DNA from 2 places in the Shewanella pealeana ATCC 700345 genome. Region 1 is predicted to be linked to the other one. Evidence: predicted binding sites of a transcription regulator. Region 1 holds the regulator's gene; the other holds the start of a gene.

Region 1 (5,046 bases):
GTAACTTATATAAGAAATTGGTGCTTTTACCTGCCGCAGACACCACAACTAAGTCATCGCTGTGACCGTGAGTCAGCAGAATATGAGCCACGCGACGGTAACAGTCTGCATCAGCAAGACTTGAGCCACCAAATTTATGTAAGTGACAGCGTGCCATCGTATACCCCTTTAATTAACAAGCGGCTGCGGCATTAAGCGCAGCTTCAATATCGGCAACAAGATCATCGGCATCTTCGATACCCACAGACAGACGAATAAGCGTATCTTTAACGCCAGCTTCGGCGCGAGCCTCTGGATCCATCGCTCTGTGCGTCATGGTTGCAGGAACGGCGACTAAACTCTCTACGCCACCCAGGCTCTCTGCAACTGAAAAACAGCTAAGATTTTTTAAGAATGTGACTAACTCTTGTTCTCCACCCTTAAGTTCAAAGCTCAGCATGGCACCGAAGCCCTTTTGCTGTTTAGCCGCAATCTCATGCCCCGGATGCTCTTTCAGCCCCGGGTAGTATATCTTGGAGACGGCCTGATGGTTAACAAGGGTATCAAGAATTCGCTGCGCATTCGCCTGATGTTCGCGAATTCGTACTGCAAGTGTACGAATTCCGCGCAAAGTCAGGTAGCTGTCAAACGCTGACCCCGTTAGCCCTAGGGTGTTTGACCACCAATGAAGCAGTTCACCTAACTCAGGATCCTTTGCCACGACCGCGCCGCCAACCACATCGCTATGACCATTGATATATTTGGTGGTGGAATGGATCACTATATCGGCGCCAAGTAATAACGGCTGCTGTAAAATCGGCGACAGGAAAGTGTTATCGACAACCACCAGTGCGCCCACTTCATGGCTCGCAGCACAGATGGCCTTAATGTCGACCACACGCAGCAGTGGATTCGACGGCGTCTCTAGCCATACCATCTTAGGTTTTTGCGCTATAGCCTGATTAAGGGCCTGTGAGTCGGTTTGATCGACCACTAATAACTTGAACTGACCTTTTTTGGCCAAATTAGTAAATAGGCGGTAACTACCACCATAACAATCATGGGGAACAACAAGAAGATCATCAGGTCCAAGCAAGCTAGTGGCCAACGTTATTGCCGCCATACCGGTGCAAGTCACTACGCCCGTAGAGCCTTTTTCAAGCTCGGCAATGGCATCACCTAAAATAGAACGTGTAGGGTTACCTGAGCGGCTATAGTCGAAGTCTCTTGGGTTTTTATGACCATCAAAAGAGTAATTAGTAGAAAGATAGATCGGCGGTACTACTGCACCATGCTGGCTATCGGACTCAATTCCTTGACGTACAGCCGCAGTGGCTAATTTACGCTCAGTCATGTACTACTCCTTTTCCTGTTAATTTTCACTCAAGAGATGTCTGGACGGCTAAATGTACCTAAGCACTAAGCCTGCGTCAACCACTTTAGCCGTTTAGACGTCCATGCATATGGAAATCTATTTGCAATTGTCATAAATAAGAGGCAATAATTTGACTGCACAATTTAAAGGGTTAAAATCTGCCCCGAATTTTGAAATAACAGGTGAGTCAATGACTGAGTGGAATGGCGATTATATCAGCCCATATGCTGAACACGGCAAAAAGAATGAGCAAGTGAAAAAAATTACTGTGTCCATTCCTTTGAAAGTACTCAAAGTACTTACCGATGAACGCACACGCCGCCAAGTGAACAACTTGCGTCACGCCACCAATAGTGAACTGTTATGCGAGGCATTCTTGCATGCGTACACAGGTCAGCCACTACCAAACGACGCAGATCTTACTAAAGATAAACCTGACAGCATGCCTGCTGAGGTTAAACGTCTAATGGATGAAATGGGCATTGAGTGGGAAGAACTTGAATAATCTTCATCGATTATCGACAAACGTGATCTTCAGATAAGGACTGCTTAGCAGTCCTTATCTGTTTTTGGCCTTGAATGATGGCTTAGCTCTATTAATCTATAACCACTAATCGATAACCAAAATACTGAACTGTTCAAACAGAGTGCAAGACCTCCCTTCGCTCCAACTATAGCCACTTGGCTGGATAAACTGATGATTGAACCCGTTACGCTTTTACTCGCCTCGCTTATTATTTTTTGTGGCGCACTGACCCAAAGTCTTATCGGCTTTGGCCTAGCCGTGGTGGCAAGTCCCTTACTCTATATCGTCGACCCGAGTTTGGTTCCTGCACCTGTAATTATGATGGGCTTCTCAATTGCACTGCTCACCTTGTTTAGAGAACGTGGCCAACTTGAATTCAATGGTCTGCAATACGCGCTATTAGGACGCATTCCCGGAGGCATATTAGGTGCCAGCCTAATTTTAATCGCGCCACAGCCAATCTTAGGTCTAGCCATTGCCGGTATTGTTGCTTTAGCCGTCGGTTTAAGTCTAATGAAGTTCAGTATTCCAGTGAACCGTTTCAGCCTCTTTATCGCAGGGATCTTATCTGGAATTTTTGGCAATATCGCGGCAATTGGCGGCCCGCCGCTGGCAATCTTACTATCAGGCAAAGATGCCGGACAATTTCGCGCCGCCCTCTCGGCCTTCTTCATCTTTAGCTCGATGATTGCCCTTATCATTCTGGCATTTGCAGGCCTACTAACCGTTGAGCATTTTTATATCTCGTTGATGCTGTTGCCGTCTGTTGTGCTGGGTTATATCGTTGCAGGACGCTTAGTGGGCCGTGTAGACAAACAAAAAACCAGAGTGTTAACTCTGGCTTTATGTGGTTGTAGCGCTCTTATCCTAACCGTTAAATCAACGATAGAGCTAATGGGTTAGCACTGGTTAGAAATGGTAGGAGGTTTGCAGCACGCCTCCTACCGCATTGTCATCACCAAACATACCAGTAAGGTCTAAGAAAAATGAGTCACCAAAAGCAAAGCCTGAACCCAAAGAGTAAAGGTTAGCAGTAGAATCTTTCATGTCATGACGATAACCCACTCTTAGCGCCATCCAGTCGAAGGCCCTCACTTCACCACCTACACGCCAATATTGAGTACCATCCAGCTCTTTAAACTTCTTATTCTCAATTAGATCGATATCTGTGGTCACCGATAAAATATCCCAATCATAGGCCACAGCAGCGGTCACAAGTGGCTCGACTCGATAAGTAAACTTCTGCCCTTCAACTTCTATGGTATCCACATCTTGGCTGATCAGGTTTCGCCCCGACAGGCCTAAGGTCAAACCATCGAATGCTTGCATGGCGACACCAATATCTAAGTTAAAGTTAGTCTCATCATTGCGATATTTGGCATCGTCAAAATCACTGGCATCAAAGTTGTTAGCATTGGCGATATAGTTGTAGCTGTCGATACGCTGAAACTTAGGCGAAATTCCCACTGCTATCGGCATGTTTACGATAGACAGCGGAAAACTTAGTGCAATACCGAAATCAGATACCGCGCCACCAACCACTTGCCCTTGGGAGTCCAGATCACTGATATTTGGAGGGTTATTAGGATCGAGATTATTGAGGGCGTCGATATCTGATTGCGCAATATCGGCAACTCCAACGGCGTTAACATAACTCTTATAGAAGATAGCCATCGGCATCCTCTGGTAGGGGATCGCCACACTAAAACCAAGCCCCGCACTGGCATAGGCTGAATTGCCATTTAGTGACTCTAAGTCGAAAACGAGATCATCACGAAACTCGTCAATAGCAGCGGTATTGCCAACATCGATTGCGGCCTCGAGCGCGTCATAAGAATCGATCAGTGAATCGAACTTATCGATCATGTCATCACTATCGGCCACATCGGCCCCTATCGCGGGGATCAGTAACACGGCGGAGTTGTCTTTATGGGCATTAATCGCAAGTAGGGCGGGATTAACAAATGCCGCGCCTTCTCTATTTGAAGCGGCTACTCCCGCCCCTCCCATCGCATCACTGCGTGCCTCATAATATTCTTGCCCTGCTTGGGCTGTAAAACAGGGGACTATGGCGCATGCCAATGCAATTTTATCTAGTTTCATCCATTCAGCCCTTTTAATGTCCTTAGCACTTTAAGTCACGATACGACTCAAACCGATAAAAGGTAATTTTGTTCTTAAGATATTCTAAGACAAAATTGAATAAAGAGGAGGTGAATCTTAACCATAAATCAACATTTCCATATCAATTGGTCCAAAAGGTGGATAAGTTACGATTGCCTAGATAAGCGTGTTAACTCAGCCAGCCTAAGCATTTGGCAATTCGACATACTTCATAAAGTGCTGTGTGGTAAATTCTATAAACTGCCTGAGCCTAGCGGGCTGAAATTGGTCTTTGCTATACAGCAGATAAAGCGGGGTATCCGATATAGTCCAGTCATCGAATACATGCACTAACTCCCCCTTGTTTAGCTCTGCACTACAATAGATCTCCGGCAGGCGTACAATGCCATTTCCGGCTAATGCACTACTTTTCATTACTCTGCCATTTTTACACAACAATGCCCCAGTAATGGTCACCTCGGTCTTCTGAGTTTTATCCGATCTGCGATGATAATTCCAATGGTAAACCGAGCCAGTTACACAGGCATGACTCTTTAATTCTTTTGGATTTTCAGGGCGACCATGTTTAGCGATATATCTTGGCGATGCCAAGGTGCAATTAGCGATATCCATCAACTTTCTTGCCACCAAGCCTGAATCCTCTAGCTCCCCCATTCGAAAGACTAGATCAAATTCATCCAGCACCAAATCGACTCGCTGGCTACTAAAGTCGAGGTGGATATGAATATTAGGATGCAGACTCATAAAGTCATTCACCAACTGATTCACTATCTCCTCACCGATATAGCCGCCCACACAGTTGATATTGATCTTACCCTGCAGGTTGTGAGCATCATCGACCGTCTTTGCAACCGCTTGCTCCATCACATCTAAGGCATGCTGACAGCGTTCATAGAAAAACTGTCCCTGCTCAGTTAACCGCTGGGCTCGCGTGGTGCGAGTAATCAATGTCACCCCAAGGTAGCGCTCAAGCTGTGTTAATTGTTTAGAAAGGTGAGAGCGAGAACAACCGAGCTTTTCGGCTGCTAATGTAAAACTGCCC
Region 2 (5,046 bases), 1.7 Mb from region 1:
TTCGACACCATGGGCACGGCGCGTGATGCATCGGCAATATAGATGGCACCTTCAGGTGAATGAGGGGCAATCTTGACTGCGGTATGAATTTTAGAGCAGGTGGCACCGCCAATAATCGACGGGATGGTTAACCCAGCCTTATGGAAACTCTTAACGTTATGTACCATCTCATCTAGGCTTGGGGTGATAAGCCCTGACATGCCGATAATATCGACATTTTCTGCAATAGCGACTTCGATGATTTTCTCAACCGGTACCATTACGCCCAAATCGATGACTTCATAGCCGTTACAAGCTAAAACCACGCCGACAATATTTTTACCGATATCGTGTACATCTCCCTTAACGGTAACCATTAATATTTTACCGTTAGACTGACCAGCGACTTTCTCAAGCTCAATATAGGGGTTTAAGTAGGCCACGGCTTTTTTCATCACGCGGGCTGATTTTACCACCTGAGGCAGGAACATCTTACCCGAGCCAAATAGGTCACCCACTATGTTCATGCCATCCATCAATGGACCTTCAATCACATCGAGTGGGCGTGTGGCTTGTTGCCGCGCTTCTTCGGTATCCTCATCGATAAATTCGGTAATGCCTTTCACTAGCGCGTGCGCTAAACGCTCATTAACAGGTTTACTGCGCCACTCTAAATCTTCTTTTTTGGCGGTTTGGCTGCCGTCACCGCGGAACTTTTCTGCGACTTCTAATAGCAGTTCGGTGTTATTGGTATCGGCTACTTTGCAGGGCAAGTTCTGGACTATGGCTTCGACTCTTTCCTTAAGCTCTGGGTCGATGTCATCATAAATCGCCAATTGCCCAGCGTTAACAATACCCATGTCCATGCCAGCTTGAATCGCGTGGTACAGGAACACGGCGTGAATCGCTTCTCGTACCGGGTTGTTTCCACGGAAAGAGAATGACACGTTAGATACACCGCCAGAGATCATTGCATGGGGTAGGGTACGTTTTATCTCTGCGGTGGCTTCGATAAAGTCAACCGCATAGTTGTCGTGCTCCTCGATACCGGTGGCAATAGCAAAGATGTTGGGGTCGAAGATAATGTCTTCTGGTGGAAAGCCGACTTTATCGACTAACACATTGTAGGCGCGGGTACAGATCTCAACTTTACGCGCTTTGGTATCGGCTTGGCCAACTTCATCAAACGCCATCACAATTGCCGCGGCGCCGTAGCGTTTAACGAGTTTGGCTTGCTCGATAAACTTCTCTTCGCCTTCTTTAAGCGAAATTGAGTTAACGATGCCTTTACCTTGAATGCATTTAAGGCCAGCCTCAATCACTTCCCACTTAGAGGAGTCGATCATGATAGGTACCCGTGAGATATCGGGCTCTGAGGCGATTAGGTTGAGGAATTTATGCATGGTTTCGGCGCCGTCGAGCATGCCTTCATCCATGTTGATATCGATGATCTGTGCGCCGTTCTCCACTTGCTCGCGAGCAACTGATAACGCTTCTTCATATTCGCCGGTTTTGATTAGGCGTAAAAACTTCGCCGACCCCGTAACGTTGGTACGTTCGCCGACGTTTAAAAATAGCGAGTTCTCATCTATGGTCAGAGGTTCAAGCCCTGATAGGCGACAAGCTACTGGAATATCGGGTAATGGACGTGCTGAATGTTTGATCACGGCTTCGCGAATGACCCGAATATGATCAGGCGTGGTACCACAACAGCCACCAATAATGTTTAAGAATCCTTCTTGTGCCCACTCTTCGATGATTTCCGCCATTTGCTCTGGCGTTTCGTCGTAACCACCAAATTCATTGGGTAGGCCCGCATTCGGGTGTGCCGACACATAGCATTCGGAAATTTTAGACAGCTCTTCCACATAAGGGCGCAGCTCTTTTGGCCCTAATGCACAGTTAAGACCGATAGATAGCGGCTTAACGTGACGCAGTGAGTTATAGAAGGCTTCGGTTGTCTGTCCGGTAAGTGTACGGCCTGAGGCATCGGTGATAGTGCCAGAGATCATAATTGGCAGGCGGAAACCTTGAGTGTCATATACGGTTTCAATTGCGAACAGCGCGGCTTTGGCGTTTAGGGTATCAAAAATGGTTTCCACCATGATGATATCGCTGCCGCCAGCAACTAGGGCGTTGATTGACTCTATATAGGCCTCAACCAGCTCATCGAAGCTGACGTTACGAAAACCCGGGTCGTTCACATCTGGACTGATAGAGCAGGTGCGGTTGGTTGGTCCCAGTACACCCGCGACATAACACTGACGGCCAGTTTCAGCTTCAACTTCGTTAGCCGCTTCGCGGGCGAGTCGTGCACCCACAAGGTTAATCTCAGCCGAATGCGCCTGCATGTCGTAGTCAGCCATCGCGATACGGGTAGCATTAAAGGTGTTGGTCTCGATGATGTCTGAGCCAGCTAATAGGTAGTCTTTATGGATCTGCTTGATGGCTTCAGGCTGAGTAAGCACCAACATGTCGTTGTTGCCCTTTACATCGCAATGCCAGTCTTTGAACTGCTGGCCCCGAAAATCCAGCTCTTCAAACTTACGGTCTTGGATCATGGTGCCCATAGCGCCGTCTAGGATAAGGATCCCATCCTGAAGCTTTTGGGTAAGGACAGCTAAAACCTTGTCGGCAGTGTCTGGAGTATGTGCTACCGCGCTCAAGGCATGTGTTGGGGTACAGGTTGCCATAGATAATTCCTACCAGTTCGCAAAAGATTATTCTTGTATATTATTCTTGTATATTATTTTTGATACATCATGTCCGTAATTTTCATTTAAGCGTCTCCGTTAATAGTGAGACTTTTTGTTTGGACATTTATACGTATAGACGTCCATAATACGTGAGGCGTGATAAAAAGTGCAAGTGCTAAAGCATGATACTTTTTCAGCATTAAAAGCCAATGAATTTTATGTAAGTGGCTGATAAATAATAGAGGTAAATGGTAATCATGCAAACCACAAGGGTGATATTGCTTAGACATGGTGAATGCGAAGGTGGCAATATTTTGCGCGGCCAGATCGATGTCGCTTTAACTGAGCAGGGTAAGCGGCAGATGCAAAGCGTGCTTTGCGGCCTAAAGAGCCCCGGTTCTACACCTGATGTGGTGCTGAGCTCACCACTTATTCGCTGCGCTAACCTCGCTGAAGAATTTGCATTGACTCAGGGGAGCCCTTATGCGGTAGAGGCCGCCTTTAAAGAGCTAAACTTTGGCGATTGGGATGGGCAAACATTTGATGTGCTTTATCAATCTCATGCCGCAGCATTAGATGCTTACTGGGCTAATCCTTGGTTGGCAGCGCCGCCTAATGGCGAATCAATGCAGGACTTTGAAGCGCGTATTGAGCGCGCTTGGCAAGCTATGTTTGAGCAACATCAGGGTAAACAGATATTACTGGTGACTCACGGCGGCGTGATGCGTCACTTGATGGCAAAAGCGCTAGGGGTAAAGCAAGCGGCAGGCTTTTATACCTCACTTCAATTACCCTATGCAGCCAAGGCGGAGATTGATGTGCTGCACGATGAAAACGGACAGCAGTTTTTAACTCTGCATTGGGGTAAATAAGGTCTCAGGTTTTAAAGAAGGTGCTAGGTCCTAGGAAAAGAGCAGGTTCTAGGCAAAGCAAAGACGGTAAAGCTAAGACGATTAAAGCAAAGCCGAACGGCCTGCGGCCTAGGGAACGTGACTGCGTCACTCACAGAACGCTGCGCTTACGGTACGAGCAAGGGCCTAGGAAAGGCAAAGAAAGCTCCTAGCTTCTAGGAAAAGCAGGGCTTAGGAGAGCAAGAAAAGTATTGGCTGTTGTAGGTCGGGCTTTAGCCCGTCAAGCTTGTGATTTTCCTAGTAGGGCGCAGCCCGTCCTCGCAGCGTAGCGTCCTAGAACCTAGCCCCTTATTTTAGCCCGTCAGAAATGCAGAGCGGTCTAGCTAATGTAATTGCATCAATGAAGCAAGGCTACGCTTAGGATCCTTGCTAGATAAGTAAAAAAGCTCAGCACGCAAGTGCTCAAAGGCGTGTTAAACTGCGGCGTTATCTTGTTGGCGCTGATAGCGCTAATGCTTGTGATAACAGCTTATAATAAAAAGTTAGGTGCTTAACGGCATAAAGGGAACCGGAAGCTGACTTCAATGGTTAGCTGAGTCCGGACTGTACCCGCAACTGTAGGAAAGATAGCATTAGGCTATTTTTCAAGTCAGATACCTGCCTAACTGAATGTTGTTCGAACATGCCAACATGTATCGATATTTACAAGTGTAGCCATATGCACATTGACTCGAGCGGGCGACTCGGGGGAGACAGTAAAATGAAACCTAAAGATAGGTTTAGAGACGGTCAGCCTCAATGACTGAACGGACACTAGCAGCTAAGGCCGAAACTAACAGCGATGCTAACGCTAACGACAATACTCATGTCAGCGGCAACAGTCATAGCAATATAGTGCTATCGGTGAAGGATCTAAGCTGGCAGCTCAACGGTACAGCTATTTTATCGGCCATCGAATTTAGCCTAACCGAAGGCAAGATGCTGGGCATTATTGGCCCTAACGGCGCGGGTAAGTCTAGCCTATTGCGTTGCCTATACCGTTTTATTCAACCCACAACTGGCTGCATTCATCTATTTGGTGACGAGATTAATACCTTGTCGGCCAAGGCTTTTGCTAGGCAGATAGCGGTCGTTCTGCAAGATACTCCGCATCATTTCGAAATGACCACTGCCCAGCTTATCGCTCTTGGGTTAACCCCTCATAAAGGCGCGTTTGATTTCTCCAGCCGCGGCGACCGAGAAGTGATAGCTCAGGCCCTCGCTAAGGTAGGCCTACAAGATAAGGCGAACCAAGCTTACGAGAGCCTATCAGGCGGCGAGAAACAGCGTGCACTTATCGCCCGCGCCATAGTGCAGCGACCTAAGCTGCTGATTCTCGATGAGCCGACTAACCATTTGGATATTCGCTATCAGATCCAAACCTTAGAGTTACTGAGAAGCCTCAAAATCACGGTTATCACTTCCATTCACGACCTTAATCTCGCCAGCGCCCTATGCGATGAGTTATTGCTGTTAAACAA

The links. The regulator MetJ, encoded in region 1, represses methionine synthesis genes. The targets are predictions, from matches to a motif close to TAGACGTCTAGACGTCTA.
Region 2: a site for MetJ is predicted at 2,801-2,818, ahead of metH (methionine synthase). Genes of this name have one in related genera too.

The regions. Positions count from the first base shown of each region.
Region 1 is NC_009901.1:683,054-688,099, reverse strand. It holds gene SPEA_RS03000 (bifunctional aspartate kinase/homoserine dehydrogenase II) at 1-157, opposite strand, end outside; gene metB (cystathionine gamma-synthase) at 173-1,333, opposite strand; gene metJ (met regulon transcriptional regulator MetJ) at 1,545-1,859, shown strand; gene SPEA_RS02985 (sulfite exporter TauE/SafE family protein) at 2,052-2,783, shown strand; gene SPEA_RS02980 (conjugal transfer protein TraF) at 2,790-3,983, opposite strand; gene SPEA_RS02975 (LysR family transcriptional regulator) at 4,188-5,046, opposite strand, start outside.
Region 2 is NC_009901.1:4,130,420-4,135,465, reverse strand. It holds gene metH (methionine synthase) at 1-2,672, opposite strand, end outside; gene SPEA_RS17830 (histidine phosphatase family protein) at 2,924-3,547, shown strand; cobalamin riboswitch at 4,054-4,205, shown strand; gene SPEA_RS17825 (ABC transporter ATP-binding protein) at 4,325-5,046, shown strand, end outside.